Regions from separate parts of the Bacillus sp. PK3-067 genome, predicted to be linked through region 1. Evidence: predicted binding sites of a transcription regulator. Region 1 holds the regulator's gene; the other holds the start of a gene.
What was found. Region 1 encodes NrdR, which represses ribonucleotide reductase genes. Its sites were predicted from a motif close to AACACNATATATNGTGTT; they were not measured.

Region 1 (12,684 bases):
AAGCAAATTTCAATCACTTTTGTCCCCCCTTTTATCCCCGCTCTAAAGGACTGTATCTATACGTTACAAATCCTATAAGAGTCCGTCCCGCGTGAATTTCACTCTTAGTAGAATCACATTTCCTATCGTTAGAAAATCCACTCAATATGGCTTGCTAATTTTATATATATTAAGGGAGGGAGAAAAAAATGATACAAGCTACTATGAATTTTTATTGTATACTTTACTTATCAATAAAAGGGGGTATCTGAATGTTTGAATATAAATTCGTAAAAGTCGAATTACATTGGGGGTTCACTCGCTCAAAACCAGCTGAAGACTACCAAGAAATTATTCAAGAACATGCTAGAGATGGCTGGAGGTTCGTACAGATTGTTGCCCCTACGTTTGGCAGTTCTGGACAACCTGAATATTTCGACCTCATATTTGAAAAGAAAATATCACTATAATACAAAAGAGCAAGCTTCTCAGCTTGCTCTTTTACTTATGACGACGGTTTTTCCCACCAATCGGAATTGGTTTCGCTAAATATTTAATTCGTTCCATAATACGTGCTGCCTTCATTTCTTCAGCCTCGCCACGCTGCGTATACGTTAAATGGTGTTCCAGTTGTTTAAAATCAAAATTAGACGTAAAGAACGTCGGTAAGTTTTCTAACATACGGAATTGTAAGATTGCACCGAGTACATCGTCACGGACAAAGCTTGACATCGCTTCTGCCCCGATATCATCTAACATTAAAACTTGTACGCGTTTAACCGCATCAATCTTCTCACCAATCGAATTATCTTGAATTGAACTTTTAATTTCACGTAAAAATTCCGGGAAGTATACGAGCATCGAACTTATTTTCTTTCGAGCAAGCTCGTTCGCTATTGCTCCTAACAAATACGTTTTTCCTACACCAAATTTACCGTACAAATATAAACCTTGTGCTTTTTTACCTGGTTCATATGTACTTAAAAATTCATTCGCTGCACCAATCGCATCGATACGTGCATTTAAATCAGAAGGATCTAAGTTTTCCATAGTTGCCTGTAAAATATCCGTTGGCATATATACACTTTGAACAAGTTTTTCATATTTCTTTCTCTCGTCATGCGCTACTTTTCTAACGCAGCGATCGTATTGAATATCAATCATCTTCCCTTGAATAACAAGCTTTGGCTCGTACCCTTGTAGCATATTTTTACATGAGCCTAAATCCGGACAATCCACGCAACCTACACTTTGTCCAATATATTCATATAACTTCACAAGACTGCGCTCAATCATAGAAGTCGTTACTTCACCCTTATGTTCATCTATAAATTCTTTCACACGCGGATGCGCCATTACTTCTGCCTTTAATACTTCATATCTATTTTTAAAGTTTTCATTTTCCATTAATTTTGCAAATGAATTTTGAATATGCTCCATTTTCTCACCTCAAAGAGCGTTCATTCTCTTCTATTAATCACGCTTATATTTTTTTAACACTTCTTCTAGTCGTTTTCGTTCATCTTCTAGCGTACTTGCATCTTTTTCTACACTTACATCTTTCTTCACTGTTTCTTTCTCTTGTTCTTTCGGCTCTTCTTCCTTAAGCCAATCTGGCACCATTTCTTTCCGCACCGTTTTCTTCGCCGTACGGCCTTTTTTCTTCGTCTCAGCCCACTCTTGATATTGACGGTTCTCTTCTTTCGCTAACGCCATCGCGTCCGCTACTGTACCGACCTTTTTACGTGCCCAATGCCCAGCAATCTTCTCGACATACGTTTTCGCAAGTTTCATATCTGAGCGTAGCATAACGTAATAAATAAGTACATTCACAACTCCTGGTGTCAATTTTTGATTAATCATGACATCTTCAACGATTTGCAAGTCCGCTTTCGTTGCCTCTGCACCACCAGAAATCTCTTTCAATAGTTGTTTTGGTGAGATTTCCTCTAGCTGCTTTATTAGCATCTCCTCTTGCGATGAAGGCTCTTTCTCTTTCATCGTACGTGCAGCATGAGGCTGTACTCTTTCACTTAATACCGGTAATGCTTGACCATTTTCAAATTGATACCAATCGCGCGCTCCTTTTCTAAGCCTTTCCATATCAATTGTTTGCATCTCTGTCACTGCACCAAGAACGATATTTTGCATCGATAACACATCTACACCATACACGTAAGCAAGTGTTATAACGCAGTCTCTCACTTGATCTGTAATCGCCTTTTTAGGAACAAGAGCGGACAATCCATCTACAAATAAAGAGAAATCAAAGAAATCATTCCAAACTTTCGGAGCGTCTCCCTTCTCGTTACTTGGCATAGTTGTCGTTTTTGGAATACGAAGGTCTTCTTGCGCATGCTCAAGTTGTCCTGGATTAAACGAACCAAACACATCATTGAAAGAACGCGTAACATTTTCATAAGAAGCAAAATCAAATTCTTCTTCTAAGAAATATTGCTTTACTTGATTATATTTTGTCCTGCTCAATCGATTGTATAAAAAGATACTTAAAACAATATCATCAAAAAACTGCTTCGGAGATAAAGGTGGTTGCAACTCATATATGAACATTCGAATATCTTTTTCTTTCTTAATATATACCTTCAAAAGCCCAATTGCCTCTAACTTTACTCGTTCCTCATATACTTCAGGAAGTTGCATTTGCATAGTCACCATAAGGGAATGATGCGTATTCTCTTTTCCAAATACACGATCTTGCTCAAGCTCTCCCCATAGTGTCATGTATAAGCTAAAAGCTCTACTACCTATTAACGGCTGATACAACATCGTTAACACTTTTCGGTCGTAATTGTGCAGTAGTCCTTTCGCACTTACTTTATAACGATCAATCGGCAATAGCTCCATCCATGACTGTTTTTCCATTCTTGCTTTTCCTTTCTCTCATCCAATCTATCCTCTACTTCATTCGTTCTATCTTCATTATATAAATTCTTAGTGAAAAAGAGCTATTAGCTTGCGCTTCTAGCTCTCTTATCCTATTACTTACGGTATGTAAAGAGAATAAAATACAACTTCTACTCTCTTTCTTTTTGCAGTATATCTTTTAATTCTTCAATAAATACATTTAAATCTTTAAATTGACGATATACAGAAGCAAAACGTACGTAAGCAACATCATCAATATCGCGAAGTTCTTCCATAACAATTTCACCAATCATATCACTTTTCACTTCTGATATACCTAAATTACGCAGTTCACGTTCCACGCTTTGTGTTACTTCTTCTAATTGTCTTAAAGATACTGGTCTTTTTTCACACGCTTTAATTAAACCGCGTAAAATCTTTTCTTTATTAAACTCTTCTCGTGTGCCTTCTTTTTTTACAACGATAAGAGGTGACTCTTCTACCCTTTCAAAGGTCGTAAAGCGACTTAAGCAGCTTTCACACTCTCTCCTTCTTCGAATAGAGCGCCCCTCGTCTACCGGACGCGAATCTAACACTCTTGTACCATTATGAGAACAGGATGGACAACGCAATTCATTCACTCCTTTACACTATACTCTTTATTTTTCTCTACTCACTTCACCTAAAATATATATACAATATTATATAACTCATTCTAACTCTCTTACCACTTTAAGTTCCAGCGCATCACTTTATCATCTCATCCTTAAAAATAAGATGGTATATAGGGCACTACCTCATTTGCAAGAGTCCAATTTATTCAACTAACGAGTACGTTATATTTTCCCTTTTTTATAAACTAAAAAAGAGGTGCATTATACACCTCTTTACATTTTAAATCAATTATGTTCTTTTTTAAAGAGCTTTTGTTTCTCTCTGCTTAATTTCGAAGCTACCAGTGCCTCGAGGAAGCTCGATGCTCTCACGCGTTTTCGCGTTTAAACCTTCTGCAATATATTCTGCAGCAACATTTGGATCAATACGATCCCCACAAGTATAAACATCAATACTTGCGTAACCGTGCTCCGGAAAGCTATGAATTGTTAAATGTGATTCTGAGATAATTACTACTCCACTTACACCTTGTGGTGCAAATTTATGGAAAGCAACCTCACGCACTTCAGCACCAGCTCTTAGTGCTGCATCCACAAATAATTGTTCAATATACGGCATGTCATTAAGCTTGTCGAAATCGCAATCCCAAAGTTCAGCGATCACGTGACGACCCATCGTATCCATAGTATCCATTCTACAGTTCCCCCTTGTAAATTTATTCTAACTGTTCGAATTGAAAACTAATTTGCAATTTGGCTTGCTCCACTACCACGGGGGAAAGTTAGTCCAGAGAGGTCCTAACCCTTTAAGTAGTGACTACGTACCTCAGCTCTTAAGTTTACGAGTGTTAGTATACTTTGTTTATTTTCATTTTGCAACAACAGTTTTTTCGATTTTCTGTCATATTTTCCTCTTTACTTTTCCCTAAAAAAAATAAACGATTCACAAATGCAGTAATCACAACGTTTCGTGGTATGTCCACTTTTTAAAATATACTTATATAATTTTTTTCCTTTTCAGAAAAAATTAAAAAAAGAGGGCAAATATCGCCTTGCCCTCTCCTCCCTTATTCACTTAAATGTGTTGCACATTTTCTTGTTTCGCTAACTCTTCAACAACTAACGTTACAAGATCTACAACACGACGAGAGTAACCCCACTCGTTATCATACCAAGCAAGTACTTTCACTTTACGATCACCCATTACCATTGTAGATAAACCATCGATAATAGCTGAGTGTGTATTTGTATTAAAGTCGATAGATACTAAAGGCTCTTCGCTGAATTCTACAATACCTTTTAACGCACCGTTTGCAACAGTTTTGAATGCATCGTTAATAGCTTCAACTGTCACATCGCGTTTTACATCTACTACTAAATCAACAAGAGACACGTTTGGTGTTGGTACACGAAGTGCCATACCATGAAGTTTTCCGTTTAAATGTGGAAGAACTTTTGCTAGCGCTTTCGCAGCACCTGTCGTTGTCGGAATGATTGATTGTCCGCAAGCACGTGCTCTTCTTAAATCTTTATGTGGGTTATCAATATTTTTTTGGTCATTTGTATAAGCGTGAACTGTCGTCATTAAACCATTTTCAATTCCAAACTGCTCATCTAACACCTTCACAACAGGCGCTAAACAATTTGTTGTACAAGATGCATTTGAAATAACAGTATGTTTTGTAATATCTAATTGGTCTTCGTTCACACCAACTACAATTGTTACATCTTCATTTTTACCAGGCGCTGTTAAAATAACTTTTTTCGCTCCAGCTTCAACGTGAAGAATTGCTTTTTCTTTCGAATTAAATTTACCAGTTGCTTCAATTACAACTTCAACACCTAAATCTGTCCAAGGCAATTCCTTTGGATCGCGGTTGTTTAAAAGGCGAATCATTTTTCCATCAACTAATAAGTGATCTTCAAATGCTTCTACTGTTCCGTCAAACTTGCCATGAACTGTATCATATTTAATTAAGTGTGCTAACGTTTCAGATGGATAGCTTGCATTGATTGCTACAATTTCGAATGCGCTTTCTTTTATTGCTTGACGAAATACCATTCTCCCAATACGTCCAAATCCATTAATTGCCACACGAGTCATAATATGTTATCCCCCTTGAATGCGTTATACTATTTATCTCCAATCCCAATAATAGTATAACACAAAAAGGGGATATGTCACTAAGCATTTTCATTAATTTCACAATTTTTTAGTCAATAATGTTCCACTTTTTTAAAATTACCTGCAATTGTGTTTTCGTTCCCATAATTGTGCCATCATTATTTATCACTTCATCTGCATTTTTCACTTTTTCTTCTAACGGCATTTGAGATTGAATACGAGCTGTTGCTTCTTCTTCTAAAAAGTTATTTCGTTTCATTAAACGTTCTAATTGCGTATGCGGCTTAACCGCTACAACTAAAATGCGGTCAACGAGACTTGTTAATTTGCTTTCAAATAAGAGAGGAATATCTAACACAACCGCTTGCATACCTTCCTTTATGTACATTTCCTTTTGCCTATTCATTTCCTCACGCACTGCAGGATGAACAATTTTATTTAACTGCAATCGTTTTTCTTCATTATAGAAAACGACACTTCCTAGTTTTGGACGATCTAGTTCTCCATCCTCTTGTAACACTTCCGTTCCAAATACTTCTACTATTTTGTTATATGCTGGTTTTCCTCGCTCTACAACTTCTCTTGCGATAATATCTGCATCAATAACTGGTATGCTCAGTTCACGAAACATTTGAGACACTGTACTTTTTCCGCTTGCAATGCCTCCCGTTAATCCAATTACTACTGTCATAATAATCCTCCTCATAATAAAAGGCGCGAAACTAATGTTCCACGCCCATACTTACATTTTCCAAATTCCAATAATGATGAGTAATACTCCAGGCAGGAATGTAAATTTTTGTAACCACTTCATATTTGATAAAACCGTTCCAAGTTTCATTCCAATAAATAAAAACAAAGAACTCATAACTGCAACTAATATCGCCATCATAGCGGGTGCATACCCTAATAAAGATGCACCAATTCCGGCACCAAATGAATCTACAGAAAGAGCTATACCAAGAAGTAATGCTTCTCCTGCAGAAATGGTGCCTGATTTATCAAAATCTGCAACAGTCGGTTTCCGTAAAATTTGAATCACTAGGCCTAGCGAGGCAATCTCTAATTTCCAGACCTTCTCCTCTTGCTTCGGTTCTTCTTTTCTCTCACTTCGAAAAAATTGATATAATACCCAAATCCCTATTCCAATAAGAACAAGCCCACCGATACGCGTTGCGATAACAGGTGAAAATACTTTCGCGATCATATGTCCAATTCCCATTGAAACAAGCATAACAGCCGCTGAACACATTCCGATAATTATAATTGATCTTAGTGGAATTCTTACGCTTCTTAAACCATATGTTAGCCCTACACTACAGCTATCTAAGCTTAATGTAAAAGCTAATAAAATAAGAGATAAATAAAGGTACATCGGTAAGCTCCTCCCTTATACATAGCTCTGCTGTATGTATATGACAAATGCCTATCCGATGTTATCTCTTTTCTATATTCTAGGCTGACAAATTGGGCAGTAATGCGTTCCTCGCCCGCCAACAACTGTTTTTTCTAATATCGTGCCACAAGTTACGCACGGCTCTCCTTTTTTCCCATATACATTTAGGAGTTCTTGGAACGAACCAATTTGCCCTTGTGAGTTGATATACGTCCGAATTGTACTTCCGCCACGCTTTACTGCTTCGCCTAGCGTTGTAACGGTAGCCTCATAAATTCGCTCAATTTCTTCTACTGTTAAAGACGAAGCTTCTCGTTCTGGATGGATTTGAGAACGGAATAAAACTTCATCTACATATATATTTCCAAGCCCTACTAAAAGACGCTGGTCCAGTAGCACAACTTTTATTTTACGATTTGTCTTTTGTAATCTTTCTTGCAAATACTGCGGTGTCATTTCAGCATCAAATGGCTCCGGACCTAAGTCAGCAAGAGGCATTTGGTTCATTTCTTCACCTTTCTTAAAGAGATGCATCGTACCAAACTTTCTCACATCTTTATAATGTAATTCCGTTCCATCTGTAAATAAGAAACGGACGTGCGTATGTTTATCAATCGGCTCATCCTCTTGATGTAATAAAAACTTACCTTCCATACGCAAATGTGAAACAATGACATAATTCGTTACATATAAAAGCAAAAACTTTCCTCTTCGCTTTATATTTTCAATCTTCTCGCCTTTTAGCATTTCTTTAAAGATTTCTGCATCATCCGGTCGTTTCACTATTTTTGGATAAGTAACAATAACATCTTCAATCGTTTTTCCTGTTACAAGATTTTCAAGTGTCCGTCTGACGTTTTCAACCTCTGGTAATTCAGGCATTTCATCACTTCCTTATTTTGCGTCGTACCAAGTTGGACCGTAAGAATAATCAACTTTCAGCGGAACTGCAAGTTCAATCGCATGTTCCATTACTTCAGGTACAAGCTGCTCTAATTTTTCGATTTCTTCTTTTGGTGCTTCAAATATTAATTCATCGTGTACTTGCAGAAGAAGACGCGCTTGTAATCCTTCTTCTTCTAAACGATCTGCCATAATAATCATCGCTTTTTTAATAATATCTGCTGCAGTACCTTGAATTGGTGTATTCATCGCTGTACGCTCAGCGAAGCTACGCAAGTTAAAATTACGACTCGTAATTTCTGGAATATAACGGCGACGATTTAATAATGTAGCTACATATCCTTTTTGTTTCGCATCTTTTACGATGTCCTCCATGTATTCTTGTACACCAGGGAAACTTTCTAAATACTTTTCAATAAATTCCGCTGCTGCTTTTCTTGTAATTCCTAAGTTTTGTGAAAGACCATAATCACTAATACCATACACAATTCCGAAGTTAACAGCTTTCGCTTGTCGTCTCATATTTGAAGTTACTTCATCTTTTTCAACGCCAAATACATCCATAGCTGTTTTCGTATGAATATCCATGTCATGTTGGAACGCTTCAACTAGCCCTTTATCATTTGCAATATGAGCTAATACACGCAGTTCGATTTGTGAATAATCAGCCGCATACATAATCCATCCTTCTTCTGATGGAACAAATGCCTGACGAATCTTTCTTCCTTCTTCTAATCGAATCGGGATATTTTGCAAGTTCGGATCCGTTGAACTTAATCGACCTGTTTGCGTTAACACTTGATTAAAGCGAGTATGAATTTTAGATGAATCTTCATGTACAACTTTCAGTAAACCTTCAATGTAAGTTGAATTTAGTTTCCCTAATTGACGATAATGTAAAATATTTGGAATAATTTCATGGTGATTCATAAGCTTATCTAGTACATCAGCTGACGTAGAATAACCTGTTTTCGTCTTTTTAATAACCGGTAAGTTTAAGTTCTCAAACAGAATAACACCAAGCTGCTTCGGTGAATTAATATTAAACTCTGTTCCCGCAAGCTTATAGATTTCCTGTTCCATTTCCTTTAATCTACCCGCAAGTTCTTCTCCCATATTACGAAGACGCTCTGTATCAACTTTTACACCCTTTACTTCCATATCAGCTAATACACGTGCAAGCGGCAATTCTAACTCTGTAAACAGTTCATATTGCTCATTCTTCTTTAACTCTTCAACGAATGTTTGCTTTACATCATATAATACATGCACTTTACGAGCCACATGCTCCGCGACTACCTTTAACTCTGGAACAGCACGTTTCGCACCTTTTCCGTAAACTTCTTCATCTGATTTCACAGCATGCGTTTCTTTCATTTTCGCTACAGTACGGAAATCTTTATCTGTATCAGCCGGGTCAAGTAAATAAGCAGCGATTAATAGATCAAAGTCAATCCCTTGCATATCTATCCCATTCCATTTCAGTGCAACGATTGCACGCTTCGCATCAAATGTATGCTTTCTCATCTCTCCATCTGCAAGCCACTCTTTAAAAGCATCTGACTTGAGAGCAATGTCTGTCTGAATAAAGTAACATCCATTTTCATTTTGAATACCGAAACCTTGAATGTCTGCTTTATGATAGTTATCTTCTTGTACTTCAACGATAAGCGCACTATCTTGCTGAAGCATTTCTTCTGTAACTTCTTCCACAATATCAAATGTAATATCATCTAATTCAGCTGGAGCTGTTTCTTCTGGCGTAACGCCTAATTTATTTAAAAGAGATGTAAATCCTAAACTCTCGAACATTGGAATGACATCACTTGCTTCATATCCTTTATACGCCATATCATCCACATGAACTGTAATCGGCGCATCTGTAATAATAGTTGCAAGATCCTTACTCATAAGAGCTTGTTCTTTATTTTCTTCCAGTTTTTCTTTTAATTTCTTCCCACTTACTTGATCTATATTTTCATACACCGCTTCAACCGTTCCAAACTGTGTTAACAATTTAATTGCCGTTTTTTCACCAACTCCTGGTACACCCGGTATATTATCTGACTGGTCTCCCATTAAACCTTTCATATCGATAATTTGCTTTGGTGATAAGCTGTATTTTTCAAATAAAGCTTCTTTCGTATATTCATCCACTTCTGTAATCCCTTTTCGCGGAATACATACAAGCGTGTTATCAGAAACAAGTTGAAGTAAATCTTTATCTCCTGAAATAACTTTTACACTCGCCCCTTGCTCACTCGCTTCTTTCGCTAACGTTCCCATGATGTCATCCGCTTCATAATTTTCTAATTCATAACGCGGTACATTGAACGCATCCAGCATCTCACGAATAAACGGGAACTGCTCTGATAATTCAGGTGGAGTCTTTTGACGTCCTCCTTTATACTCACTATACGTTTTATGACGGAACGTTGTTTTGCCTGCATCAAACGCCACTAACATATGAGTTGGCTTTTCTTCCTCTAATATTCTCATTAACATCATTGTAAAACCGTAAATTGCGTTCGTATGTATACCTTTGTCGTTATTTAAAAGCGGTAGTGCAAAGAAAGCACGATACGCGATATTATTACCATCTACTAATACGACCTTTTTTTCCAAAATTGAAACCTCCCCATACAAATTTGAAATGATTTTTTTCACAGAAAAAAACCGTTCCTTTCCTCTCTCTATATTAACATGACTAATAGAGAGAAGAAAAATAACGGCTATTTTCTTTCATATATAAAACAGACTTATATTGGCATAAAGGGAAGTGACGAGAACAGCTTAACTATTCTCGTCCAAAATTACTCCTTGGATGAAGGGGTTTTCATGTATTATATTAACAGAGCTTTATTAATATTTAATTAAGCCATTGTTAATATATTGTAAACATCCTTCATCCTATTTTTCAGTTGCTGATTTCAGTAAAACAACTGTAAACGTTGTCCCTTCTCCAACTTCACTATCTACTGTAATCGTACCTTGATGCGCCTCAACTAAATGCTTTACGATCGACAATCCAAGGCCGGTACCACCAGTATTTCTACTTCTTGCTTTATCCACCCGGTAGAAACGTTCAAAAATACGCGGAATTTCCTCTTTACTAATACCAATTCCAGTATCCGATACTTTTATATAAGCATTATATTTATCTTCCGCTAACTCTACTGAAACAACGCCTCCAGCCGGTGTATATACGATTGCGTTATTAATTAAATTAATAAAGATTTGTTTCAAACGACTTGGATCTCCAATAACAGAGGCACGTTTTAATACATTAACTTGTAAAGAGATTTCTTTTTCTCCTGCTTTATTATCAAGTACCATATGAATATCTTCAAGCAGCCCCTTCATATCAACGGTTCCCATATTTAATTTAAATCCTTGTTGTTCGATCTTCGACAAATCTAATAAATCTTCAATTAATCCTTGCATGCGCTCACTTTCTTTTAAAATAATGTGCAAGAAATGTTCGCAGAATTTTTTATTATCCATCGCTCCGTCTAAGAGTGTTTCTGAAAAACCTTTAATAGAAGTAATCGGTGTCTTTAATTCATGAGAAACATTCGCTAAAAAGTCTTTTCTCATTTGTTCTAATTTCTTTAACTCTGTTATGTCATGGAATACGAGAACAATCCCTTTCCATTCATGGTTTGTCCCGATAATCGGCGCTCCATATACTTCGAAATGCTTCCGTTCAATTCCAAGTGGCAATAACATTTGTTTACGCACTTTCACTTCTGTCATAAAGATTTCTTCTACAAGCTCAATAATTTCTGTATGATGAAACGATTCATAATATAAGCGATCTAAATATTCTTCATCTGTTACGTGGAAAGTTTCCTTATAAGAGCGGTTTACAAGGTTTATATATCCTCGGCTATCAATTAAAATCATTCCGCTTCCCATATTTTCAATTAACGTATGCAGACGATCTTGCTGCATTTCTTGTTCAAGTGTCATCTCTTGTAAATTTCGAGCTAAAATATTAATCGCTTTACTCAGCATTCCAGTTTCATCCGAATGACTTTCGTATGCACGTGCTTTATAATTGCCCTTTGCCAATTCAATTGCAACTTTCGTAACCGATTCAATTGGCCTAATATATTGCCCTGTAATTTTCATACCTAAAAATACAACTACGAGACAAGCAATGACAAATCCGATAATTAATAATCCCCACGTTTTTTGATGTACGTCTCTTAAAGGATCAATTATACTTTTCACCAAAATGTATCCTTGTTTTCCTTCTACATCTTGAACGAACACCGCATGATAAAATTCATTCTTTCGATCCGTTTCTTTCGTAATCACTTTACTTCGTTGTTTTGCCACTTCCGAAGAAAGTTCTTTAATCGTCTCTGGACTAAATGCCAATTCTTGTCCTTTTCTATATTGAACTTTCTTTTTTTCATCCAAAAATACGATAGAAGCTGGTATTTTTTCTTCTAACTTTTCAAATATGTATGGGTTTTTTAAGACATTATCAAAACCTTGCTCTTCTGCTAACGTCGCAACATACTCTGTCTCTTTTACCATTCTCTCTTTAGCATGATCTATATAGTAGTTTTCAAACACAGTTTCTAGTAATAAACCTAGTCCAACTAAAATAAATACAATAAGAGAAACAAATGTAAAAAGAAGCCTGGAACGAAATTTATTCATTCCCTTTTGGCTCCTCTAATTTATATCCTAAACCACGTATCGTTTTAATGTACGTCGGTTTTTTCGTATTTTGTTCAATTTTATCGCGCAAATGGCTAATATGAACATCAACAATTCGTGTATCACCA
Region 2 (12,684 bases), on a different replicon from region 1:
TATAATAGTGTAAAAAAAGAAATGCAAGACAACAATTGTTATTTTGTTACTGAAGAAGAGAGAATAAAATTAGAGAAGCTTGTTATTAATGAAAATACATGTGCAGTAAATAGTGATATCGTTGGGAAATCAGCACATTATATTGCATCATTAGTAGGCATTAAGGTACCAGAAGATACAAAAATACTTGTAGCTGAAATTAAGGGAGTGGGTGCAGAATATCCACTATCACGTGAAAAATTGAGCCCAGTATTAGCTTGTATCAAAGCAAATTCACGAGAAGAAGGATTGAAATACTGTGAAGAAATGTTAAATTTAGGTGGCTTAGGGCATTCAGCGGTTATTCATTCTACAAATAAAGAAGTACAAAAACAATTTGGTTTAAGAATGAAAGCTTGTCGCCTTATTGTAAATTCACCGTCAGCACAAGGTGGGATTGGTGATATATATAACGCATTTATTCCATCTTTAACATTAGGTTGTGGATCATACGGTAAAAATTCTGTTTCTCAAAACGTAACAGCTACACATTTAATAAATGTAAAGCGTTTGGCGAATAGAAAAAATAATATGCAATGGTTCAAATTACCACCTAAGGTTTTTTTTGAAAAACATGCGACACAATATTTAGCTAAGATGCCAAACATTTCACGAGCATTCATTGTAACGGATCCAGGAATGGTAGAACTGGGATATGTGGACACAGTTACACATTACTTACAACAGCATTTAAATGATGTAAAAATAGGTGTTTTCTCAGAGGTAGAACCAGATCCATCAGATGAAACAGTATTCAAGGGTGCTGAGATGATGAGAAGCTTCAAACCGGATGTAATTATTGCATTGGGCGGAGGTTCAGCAATGGATGCAGCAAAAGGAATGTGGCTATTTTATGAATATCCAGAAACAAAATTCTTTGGAATCAAACAAAAGTTTTTAGATATTAGAAAACGTACATGTAAATTTCCAACACTAGGGCAAAAAGCACAATTTGTTGCGATTCCAACAACATCAGGAACAGGGTCAGAAGTGACACCATTTGCGGTTATTACAGATAAAAAAAATAATATAAAATATCCACTTGCTGATTATGAATTAACACCAGATGTAGCGATTATTGATCCACAGTTTGTAATGACAGTGCCACCTCATGTAACAGCAGACACTGGAATGGATGTGTTAACACATGCAATTGAAGCATACGTGTCTATTATGGCAAATGACTATACAGATGGATTGGCTTTAAAAGCCATTGATCTAGTATTTAAATATTTACCGAGAGCATATAAAAATGGAAATGATGAAGAAGCACGTGAGAAAATGCATAATGCTTCTGCAATTGCAGGTATGGCTTTTGCAAATGCTTTTCTTGGTATTAATCATAGTTTGGCGCATAAGCTTGGACCAGAATTTCACATTCCACATGGACGCGCTAACGCAATCTTAATGCCGCATGTAATTCGCTATAATGCTATTAAGCCGAGAAAACATGCATTGTTCCCAAAATATGAGCATTTTGTGGCAGATGAACGTTATGCATATATTGCAAGAACATTGGGGCTGCCAGCAAGTACAGTGGAAGAAGGGGTAGAATCTCTTGTGCAAGCAATTATCAGCCTTGGAAAAGAATTGAATATTAATATGAGTATTGCAGGACAAGGAGTAAAACAAGAAGCATTTGAAAAAGTTGTGGATGTCTTATCAGAAAGAGCATTTGAAGATCAATGTACACCAGCAAATCCGAAACTTCCATTGATTTCAGAATTAAAAGAAGTATATAAACTAGCATATAAAGGTGTGTAATAAGTTAAGTAGATATAACTTTTTTAGTTCATAGATTTTGTATTTGATATTTGTAAATATATTGTATATGGGTGTTAAGGGGAAATAAATATTATAAAGAGCTGTGTTCTAAATAGAGCATCTAACAAAAATGCTGCCTAGATGACCTGTATGTAGGTAAGACGGGATTGTACAAAAACTATGTCTAATTATAAGAAGTTAAATCAAGTAATTGAAAAAAAAGAAGAATTAATATCGCTTGTTAAGCAGTATGGATTCACTCATGAAAAGGTAATTTGTTATAGTAGAGAATTGGATTTATTAATATATTATTTGATGAAATCTAATAGAAATAATAAGTAAATCAAATTTATATAAAAAAGAAATAAAATATAAATATTTAAGATATTTTTAAAATAAAAAGCACTCACCTATAAATAGGAGAGTGCTTTTTTATCTTAATTTCATCTATTTTGGTTATGGATTTTTAAATGCTAAAAACTTATGCGTGATAAATCTCACAACATAAATGCACATATAATTTTACAATATAGTATGTAAGTTGATGGGAGGCTTTCTTTTTGATAAATCGTGATTATAATAAAAACCCATTTATTGTAATATGGGAGTTAACAAGAGCATGTGAATTAAAATGTCTACATTGTCGTGCTGAAGCTCAGCATTATCGTGATCCTTTTGAGTTAACATTAGAAGAAGGAAAAAAACTAATTGATGATATATATGAAATGGATAATCCGATGCTGGTTTTTACTGGTGGGGATCCATTAATGCGTTCGGATATATATGATATTGCTGAATATGCGGTGAAGAAAGGTATTCGGGTTTCCATGACACCCAGTGCTACTCCAAAGGTTACTAAAGAAGCGATAAAAAAAGCAAAAGATGTTGGGATTGCTAGATGGGCATTTAGTATAGATGGACCAACAGCTGAAGTACACGATCATTTTAGGGGAACAGAGGGGTCATTTAAATTAACAATGGATGCAATTCATCATTTAAATGAATTAAAAATCCCTATTCAAATTAATACAGTTGTTTCTAATTATAATTTGAGTGTACTTAAAGATATGGCAAATTTAGTAGAAGAATTAGGTTGTGTGTTGTGGAGTGTATTTTTCTTAGTCCCAACAGGACGTGGTAAAGAGAAAGATATGATTTCACCAATTCAACATGAAAGAGTGTTCCGCTGGCTATACCAGCTAAGCAGAACTGTTTCTTTTGATATAAAAACCACAGCTGCTCAGCACTATAGACGCGTTGTTCTTCAAGAAAAAATGAAGGGAATTAAAAAGATAGATCAAATTATTCAATATAGAGATGTATTGATGGAAGGGATGACGGACGGAATTAATGAATTTGGACGCGCTCCAAAAGGAGTAAATGATGGAAATGGAGTTGTATTTATTTCTCATATTGGAGATGTATACCCAAGTGGGCTATTACCGATTAAAACCGGGAATATTAAATCAACACCGATAGCTGAAATTTATCGAAACTCTCCTGTTTTTCAAAGCCTTCGTAATCCAGACAATTATAAAGGCAAATGCGGTGTTTGTGAGTTTCGATATGTTTGTGGGGGATCTCGTTCTAGGGCATTTGCGATGACGGGGGATTACATGGAAAGCGAACCTTTTTGTGTATATGTTCCAAAAGCATTGCAAAAAAAGTGTAAGAATTGAGCATGGCCCTTTTTATAAATTTTTTTATTGTGTATTTCCAGTATTTATGAGCAAATACTTTCTGCTCATAAATATTGGATTAGTGATAACGAATAATCGAAAAAAGCAAGGGAATTATATTTATTTTAGGCGTATAATACGTTGATTTGAGCTTCCGCGAAATGGAAGAGTCAAATCTCTTTTTTCGATTTCAAATCTTCCATCAACTAAAACATCCCCATAATGTAACAGCTCAATCATATCTTTGTTTTGTGAATTCTGTATCTCTTCTAGTGTATAACCAGTGTAAATCCAAAGATTTTTGTTTAAGCTTTTTACAGCTTTTGCAACTTCTTTGACCTCGATAGTTTGAAAAAATGGGTCACCCCCTGAAAATGTTACATCAGTTAGAGGATTTTTGGAAATTTCTTTTATAATTTCTTTCACACTCATCTCGGTCCCATTATAAAGATTCCATGATTTGGGGTTATGGCAACCTAAACAATGATGCGGACAACCGGCAAAAAACACAACTGTCCGTAACCCTTCACCATCTACTACACTATCATGAATAATATTCATTACCTTCATTTATGTTTCACACGATCTGCTTCTTCACTACGCTTTGCATTGTTCCATTTTGACATGTCCCCTACAAGATATCCAGTAATACGGCGAATTCTTTCAATATGATGATCTTCTATATTTCCACAGCTAGGGCACTCATTTTCAATCACTCCATTATAGTCACAACATTTACAACGATCCACTGGGTGATTAATTGAACCATATCCTACTTCATACTGTGCCATTGCTTGAACAATCTGTTTTAAAGCCATTTGATTATGCGCTGCCGCCCCATCTAGTTCAATATACGTAATATGACCACCGTTGCAAAGAGCATGAAACGGTCCTTCTAAACGTATTTTATTAATTGCTTGAATAGGATAATAAACTGGAATATGAAATGAATTTGTATAGTAATCATGATCGGTTACACCTGTAATAGTTCCAAAATCAGCACGATCCTTTTTGATGAACTTCCCTGATAGTCCCTCGGCAGGAGTTGCAATTAAGGTAAAATTCAAGCAATGCTCTTTTGTTGCTTGGTCCATCTTATTTCTCATAAAGGTAACAATTTCTTTTCCAAGTTGCCATGAATCTTTATCTTCCCCATGGTGTTTTCCTGTTAAGGCAACCAAGCATTCCGCAAGTCCAATAAAACCAAGGCTCAATGTTCCTTGCTTTAAAATCTCAGTAACTGAGTCTTCTGGTTGTAGTTTTTCTCCATTGCGCCAAATCCCTTGTGAATATAGGAATTGAAAATCTCTTGCTTTTTTTGTACATTGATATGAATATCTTTCTAGCAATTGACGAATGCCAAGTTTGATATAATGATTTAACGATTTGAAAAATCCTTCTTTTGAATCATTTATTAAAGCCAATTTTACTAGATTAATAGAGGTAAATGATAGATTTCCTCTGCCAATTGCTGTCTCCTCACCATGAATATTAGACATCACACGAGTACGACACCCCATATAACATACTTCACTTTCTGGGTGCCCATTATAATACGCTGCATTAAATGGCGCATCTAAAAATGAAAAGTTAGGGAACAATCGCTTCGCTGTTGTTTCTAATGCAAGTTCAAATAAATCATAATTTGGATCTTTTTCTTCAAAATTTACACCTTTTTTTAACTTAAAAATTTGAATGGGGAAAATAGGCGTTTCGCTTTTTCCTAATCCCGCTTGTGTTGCCTGTAGTAATTGTTTAATTAATAGTCTTCCTTCCTTTGATGTGTCCGTTCCGTAATTAATTGAAATAAACGGAACTTGTCCACCACCACGGCTATGCATACTATTGGAATTATGAATAAATGCTTCACATGCTTGATATGTATCGTTTTCTGTTTCTCTCCATGCAAACACTTCGATTTGTTCCTTTGTTAGCGGATAGTCTATTAACTTTTTCTTGTTTTTTTCAAATGTTTTCCTCACATAGGGTGCTAAATCTATATCAAACATGGCAAGAGATTGCCCACCATGCTGCATATTTTGATTAGCTTGAAGAATAATAGACGAGAGTGCTAATGCACTTTTAATATCTTGTGGTTGTCTCATATGGCCATGTCCAGTGTGGAACCCTTTTTTCAGCAATTGTGCTAAAGGGATTTGTGAACACGTGGTTGTTCCTGTTGCATAAAAATCTAAATCGTGTGGGTATAAAATATTTTGATTAATAGCTTCTTTTACTTGTTTAGAAAGCAAATGTTCCCTTACATAAAGTTTTGCACTCTCTGATGCAAATGTTCCCATCATTCCCATTGGAGATCGACCATCAACATTTGCATTTTCTTGCATTAAGTCTTGATCGTTACTGTTTATAATTTTATCAAAAGTTGTCCATAAAGTATTTTTTTGCTGTTTTACATTGTCTGAGTTGTTCATCAAATTCACTCCCTCTCAATATATAGTGTCTGATATCGATAAATGATACTATATACAGTGCGTTTCTGCAATGGTACTAATAAATGAAGTATGTAATCTTTTCTGTTTAGAAGAGACTAAATCTAGAAGTTTATCGTATTACCTTGCTCATAAAAAATGAAAAGATATAGAATGATTCAATTATTTATAGATAAAAATTCTTTTGTTTTAGGTTCAAAGAGTGAGGATATCAATAGAGAGTAAAAACACACTGAACAATGTTTTATTTTATAAAATAAAAGGAATAAAAATAGAATGCAGTGATTTCACGCACAGTATTTTTTAAAAACATAGTTTATCTTATAAGAGAAGAGTGAGTATGAGAAATTCATTATATTTTACTATTTGGGATGCGTATTCCCTAAATTGGTGGAGTATGATTACCAGTGGGGGGATTCTCTCACTGGTAAAGTTTTTTATCTATAAATTTAATGATATATATGCTACTTATTATCATTCTTACGTAACATTTTGATAAAAAATTAAATGTGAGGTGTGGAAGAATGAAGTTAATTATTCCAAAGCAGCATGGAGCCTGGGGAATGCTGCTTATTCCATTTGTTTTAGGTATTTTAACTGGTAAATGGACATGGTATCATATACCTCTTTTTTTAGCGTGGTTTTTTGTGTATTTAGCTACATATCCCTTATTAATGTATGTAAAACAGCCGCGAAAGAAGTATTATTTATATTATTTTTTTCTTTACTTTGGTGAGGCTTGTATATGTGCAGCTATTGCTCTTAGTTATGAATGGCGTATAGTTTACTTTTCTATTATTATGCTCCCGTTTTTTTGTATAAACATTTATTTTTCTAGCAAAAAAAATGAACGAGCCTTATTAAATGATGTATGTGCAATTCTTTTGTTTTGTATAGGGGGCATTATAAGTTATTACTTCACAATGAAAACAGTCGATAAAAATATATTGATAATAGCGACTATAACATTTTTATATTTTATAGGAAGTACGTTTTATGTAAAAACAATGATACGTGAAAAAAAGAATCCAACGTATCGCATTCTGTCATGGTGGTACCATTTATTACTTGTGATTGTTACGCTTATTTTATCACCAACGATTACCATTATTTTTATCCCAAGTTTGATACGGTCTATAGTACTGTATGGAAGGAATATTTCAATCTTAAATGTGGGGATTTTAGAGAGTATAAATGCTATTTACGTTTTTATTACAACAATAATAGTATTTAAATATTTTGTCTCGTAAAGACTAATAATGATTCATATTGTTTATATTATATTCATATATTAATTAGTTCGGATTAATTGTTGTATTAATGTTTTCTCCAATCCTGGATGTAGAAAGGAATGTATAAATAATGACTTTTTACCAAAAATTAATGCCGTATTATGATGAAATTTTTCCAGAAAATGAAAAACAATTGAATTTTATTGCTTCATATTTACAAGAGGGGGACTCCGTAATTGATGTAGGTGCGGCAACAGGGAATGTGGCTAATGCATTAGTTGAAAAAGGAATGATTGTAACTGCGATGGAACCAGAGAAGAAAATGGCTGATAAAATTTCTGAGAAGGCTATAACCCATAAGGGAAGACTTTTTGTAAATACACTTAGAATGCAGCAAATAGACGATGTGCCTGGGATATTTGATGGTATTTATTGTATTGGAAATACGTTGGTTCATTTGGACAATGTACAGGAAATTACTGATTTCATTCAACGTTCTTTTAAAAAACTTAAGAAAAATGGAAAGTTCATAGTTCAAATTGTAAACTATGAAAAAGTATTAAATCAAAAAAATTTCATATTTCCAGTAATTAAGAAAGAACATTTCTCATTCAAACGAGATTATGTAATAGAGAGAAACAAGGTGCTATTTACTGTAACATTAAATACAAGTGGTGAAGAATTCTCAAATAGTATAGAGTTATATCCAATTACAAAAAAACAATTACTTCCCATATTAATAGATTGTGGATTTGAGTCAGTAGAAACTTACGCTAATTTTGATAAAAAAATATATTCACTTGATGGTCCTGCATTAGTAATTGTAGCAACAAAATAAATTAAAAAAACACCTGAGTAGAAAACTGTTACTCAGGTGTTTTTTTATTAATTTTTTAAAATGTGATTCTAGTCCTCTTTTAATTATAAAAAAGTTTATATAATTCAGTGGTAAATCGAATCTGATTGAGGAGGAATTGAGTTATATGGGCAAAGAAATTAAGTTAACTAAAGATATATATTGGGTAGGAAAAGTTGATAATAGAGAAGTTCCATTTCATCGTTTAATCTTAGCAAAAGGAACAACTTATAACGCGTACTTGCTAAAAACGGAAAAACCAACAGTGATTGATACAGTTGATATAGAGTTTGGAAGAGAATTTGTAGAATCATTAAGTAAATTAATTGATCCACAAGAAATTCAGTATATTGTAGTGAATCATACAGAACCCGACCATTCAGGGGGATTGGCAGCATTAGCATCAAGAGCTACTAATGCAACGATTGTATGTACAGAAATTGCAGTACCAGAAATACAAGAGATGTATAAGCTGCATAATCGAAAGTTTTTAATAGTAAAAGACGGTGATACATTAGATATTGGTGGAAAAACATTGAAATTTAAAGAAACGCCATATCTTCATACTGAAGAAACAATGATTACCTACTGTGTAGAGGATAAAATTTTATTTCCTTGTGATATTTTTAGTACTCATATAGCAAATGACGAGATTTTCAGTGATAAAGCGAATGTAGATATTACGGAAGATTTTATTGGCTATTATAATGCCATTATCCATCCACATAGAAGATATGTAAGAACATTAATAGAAGCTCTAAAAGATTTGGATGTACAAATGATTGCACCATCTCATGGCTACATTTTACGTCAGGATATACAGAAGTATATTAAATTATATGCGGATATGAGTAGAGATACGAATCAAGATAAGAAAGTAACAATTGTATATACAACAATTAAAAATAATACAAAAAAAGTAGCAAATATTATTAAAGAAACTTTAGAAGCAGATAATATTCATGTATCAGTATTTAACGTTGATAAATCAAAAAAATTAGAGGTTTTAAAGAGTATTCAAGAAGCAGATGCAGTCTTTATAGGATCTTCAACTAGATATGCAGATATGATTGGTAATTTAGAAGACATTTTAAAAGAAATGACAGAAATGAACCTAGAAGGGAAAATTGCAGCTTCATTCGGTTCATATGGTTGGAGTGGAGAGGCAATAGAGGTGATACAAGATTACCTCAATGAAACAAATATGAATGTACAAAGCACATCAAAAGTTATCAAATCTACAGGTATGACTCATGTTGAATTTCCTATTCGGATTAGATTCTCTCCAAGAGATGAGGGAAAAGTAAAGAAAATCCAACATGCAACAACATTTGTTACAGATTTATTATTGAGTTCTATTTAATAGAAAAATGGAGGTGAAAACATGGAAAAGAATTTTGTTATTATTGGAAGTGGTGTAGCCGCTGTAAATGCCGCTAAAACTATTAGAGAGTATGATAAAGGATCAAATATATTTATTTTTGGTGAAGAGCCATCACTACCGTATAAAAGAATTAAATTATCAAAGGATCTGTATTCAGATTTACACAATGAAAAAGTGTTAATTAAAAAGAAAAAGTGGTATCAAGATAATCACATATCAGTTTTTATAAATACAAAGGTGGTAAAAATTAATACAGATGAGCAATTTATTGTTACATCCAATGAAGCGGTATTTTCTTATCATAAACTATTAATTTGTACAGGAGCGAATAATAGAAGATTAGAGATAAATGGAATTAATAAAAAAAATATTTTTACTATTAGGGACATGAAAGAAGCAGATGAGCTTAAAAGTCATTTAGAGAACAAAGAAAGTGTTGTGACCATTGGTGGGGGTGTACAAGGGTTAGAAACAGCATGGTCTATTCTGAAAGCTGGTAAAAAGGTATCCATTGTAGAAGTAGCTCCTTTATTAATGAGAAGACAATTAGATACAAAATCTTCGCTTCTCTTGAAACGAAAAATTGAAAAGGAAGGGGTAAAGGTGTATTTAAATACTTCTATTGATTCTATTCTCGGGAAAGAATCTGTAACTGGCATAAAGATGAACGACAATTCTCAAATTAATTGTGATAGTATTGTTTACTCAATTGGCGTTACTCCGAACACTAAACTTGTACATGATACTGCTATTAAATTAAATAGAGGTATTGTTGTAGATGAGAAGATGAGAACAAATATAGACTCCGTATACGCTGCGGGAGATGTTGCAGAAGTAAATAATGAAATTGAAGGCTTATGGGGGACTGCCTTGGAACAAGGAAGAGTAGCAGGTAGTAATATGGTCTCTAAAACTGCCATTTATAAAAAAGAAATTCCAACCACTATTTTTAACGCATTCAATGTATCTTTATTTTCAATTGGAGTTGTTAATGAAGAGCAATGTGATAAAACAATTGTTGAAGAAGACGGTAAGGATAAGTATACAAGGTTATTTATTAAGGATAATAAAATAGTCGGTTTGATTTCATTAGAAGGAGTTGCTGCATCTATTCCTTACAAATCTGCGATTGAAAAGCATGTATCGTTAGAAGGAATAGATTTATTAAATACAAACATAAGTGAAATAATGAGCAAGTTAAAAGAAAAAATATAAAGCTGTACAAAAAGGAGAGGAAATCATGAAAAAATACATTTGTTTACCATGTGGATATATTTATAACCCAGAGGTAGGGGATCCAGATGAGGATATAGAACCAGGAACAAGTTTCGAAGATTTACCAGAGGACTGGGTTTGTCCTGTGTGCGGAGAAGATAAAAATCATTTTGCACCACTAGATGAATAAGAAGGAAAAAACAATGAGAATACTGCACAGTATTCTCATTGTTTTTTATATTTTTGAATGTGATTCTGGTCACAGAAATATTCTTTAAAAAATTCTATAATAATTATGTAGCAGATACTTATACCGATTCAGCCATTCTCGGTACACTCTATATGGCCCTGGCGCCACCCTTTCTCCTCAGGGACATATTTTTCTATGCCATATCAAAATATGTTTATGAGGATAGTGTATATCACTGTCTTCATAAACATATAGTTGTGATTTGGGTCACTGCAATATTTGATAAAAATGTCTATAATAACCTTGGATATCATTATATTTTTAATTCTATAGTTAGAGTAAGGTGAGAAAATATGGACGATAATCATAAAAAATCAAGAGAGCTTTGTCCAAGAAAAGTACTAATTTTTAAGACCCTTTCCGAAGAGGAAATTGGTAATATAGCTTCAATGACAAAACATAGGAAGTTTAAAAAGGGCCAGCCATTAATTCTTGAGGGAGATAAATCAGATACATTATTTATTATTAATAGTGGACAAGTAAAGCTATGTACATTAACTCTTCAAGGGAAAGAGCAAATATTGCATATACTAACAAGTGGTGAATCCTTTTGTGAATTAAATATATTTAATTATGATGAAAAAAGTAATTTTAGTGCATATGCTATAGAAGATACTCATATCTGTATGCTAAAAAAAGAAAATATGGATTATATAATGGAACGAAATCCAAGTATTGCATTAAAGTTGTTAAAAGTTGTCACAAAACGTTTAGCTAAGATAGAGAATTTAGTGCAAAATTTAGCTACAAACAATCCTGAAGTTAGAATTGCTCACATACTATTGGAGTTTTGTGATAAATATGGAAAAAGTACTGAGGATGGAATACTTATTAACTTGCCATTGACACGAGAGGAATTGGCAAATTATGCGGGTGTAACAAGAGAGACTATTAGTCGTAAATTGAATAAGTTTGAAAGTTTAGGACTCATGGCCTCTGTTGGAAATAAGAAAATAATAATAAAAAATCAGTTAGCTATTAGAAGACTTATCAGTTTCTGACAAAAGCCCCCTTTCTCAGAATATAAAAGAGGAGTTATTACAAATTAGCAAGTATTTTAATTGTATAAATTCTTAAAATCATTATATATGAGGAAATCACAAAAAAGGGAATATGTGTTACCAATCGGTTTAATTGATAAGGTATGGATTTTTTGAGCCACAAAATATCACATGCCTTATAATCAAACTTAATTTAATACGTAACGGGGTTGCAAATGTGTCAATATTAAAGTGTTCTCTTTAACACGTTTTCAAAGGTTTAAAACTCTTCTTAAACAATGATTAAGAAGAGTTTTTTAGATAAAAGTTATAAAGAATTAGTTTTAATTAACTAAGAAATTATGCAAAAAGAGTATTTGTCTGTACATTTGTTATATGCTCGGCTAATACAGTAGCTTGTGCATGGAGGGGGGCTGGAAATCCTAATGTAATCCCATTGTGTTCAGTGCATTCACCAATTGCATAAATTAATTTATCATTTGTTTGCATATGCTTATTAACAACTATGCCACGTTTAACATGTAAGCCAGCTTTTTCTGCTAAATGTGTATTAGGTCGCCTACCAATAGGTATTACAATTAAATCATATTTTTTAATAGTGCCATCTTCGAATTGAATCCCCTCTGCGTAGTCTGTACCTAGGATTTTAACCGTGTTTTTTTCCATGAGAAATTGAATTCCTTTTGCTTTTAGCTTGTTACATAGTGATGAACAATCCAATATATCTTGTTTTGCCATTAAGTGTGAACTGAAATGAACTACGTGGACGTCTATTCCAAAATCAAATAATTTTTGTGCAATTTTTAGACCGAGC

Region 2: M1D73_RS27955 (anaerobic ribonucleoside triphosphate reductase) is a predicted target of NrdR. The motif match lies at 5,927-5,944, and genes of this name have one in related genera.

What each region holds. Positions count from the first base shown of each region.
Region 1 is NZ_CP096490.1:4,557,498-4,570,181, forward strand. Features, by position in the region: gene ytxC (putative sporulation protein YtxC) at 1-17, opposite strand, end outside; gene M1D73_RS23445 (DUF4177 domain-containing protein) at 252-449, shown strand; gene dnaI (primosomal protein DnaI) at 481-1,419, opposite strand; gene M1D73_RS23455 (replication initiation and membrane attachment family protein) at 1,453-2,862, opposite strand; gene nrdR (transcriptional regulator NrdR) at 3,015-3,476, opposite strand; gene speD (adenosylmethionine decarboxylase) at 3,760-4,143, opposite strand; gene M1D73_RS23470 (glyceraldehyde-3-phosphate dehydrogenase) at 4,534-5,562, opposite strand; gene coaE (dephospho-CoA kinase) at 5,672-6,274, opposite strand; gene ytaF (sporulation membrane protein YtaF) at 6,326-6,958, opposite strand; gene mutM (DNA-formamidopyrimidine glycosylase) at 7,031-7,861, opposite strand; gene polA (DNA polymerase I) at 7,874-10,507, opposite strand; gene phoR (sensory box histidine kinase PhoR) at 10,793-12,556, opposite strand; gene phoP (two-component system response regulator PhoP) at 12,549-12,684, opposite strand, start outside.
Region 2 is NZ_CP096491.1:13,625-26,308, forward strand. Features, by position in the region: gene adhE (bifunctional acetaldehyde-CoA/alcohol dehydrogenase) at 1-1,803, shown strand, start outside; gene M1D73_RS27940 (aspartyl-phosphate phosphatase Spo0E family protein) at 1,984-2,145, shown strand; gene M1D73_RS27945 (TIGR04053 family radical SAM/SPASM domain-containing protein) at 2,364-3,482, shown strand; gene nrdG (anaerobic ribonucleoside-triphosphate reductase activating protein) at 3,603-4,052, opposite strand; gene M1D73_RS27955 (anaerobic ribonucleoside triphosphate reductase) at 4,049-5,914, opposite strand; gene M1D73_RS27960 (YwiC-like family protein) at 6,457-7,182, shown strand; gene M1D73_RS27965 (class I SAM-dependent methyltransferase) at 7,295-8,002, shown strand; gene M1D73_RS27970 (FprA family A-type flavoprotein) at 8,148-9,383, shown strand; gene M1D73_RS27975 (NAD(P)/FAD-dependent oxidoreductase) at 9,405-10,619, shown strand; gene rd (rubredoxin) at 10,645-10,809, shown strand; gene M1D73_RS27985 (Crp/Fnr family transcriptional regulator) at 11,163-11,870, shown strand; gene M1D73_RS27990 (FAD-dependent oxidoreductase) at 12,210-12,684, opposite strand, start outside.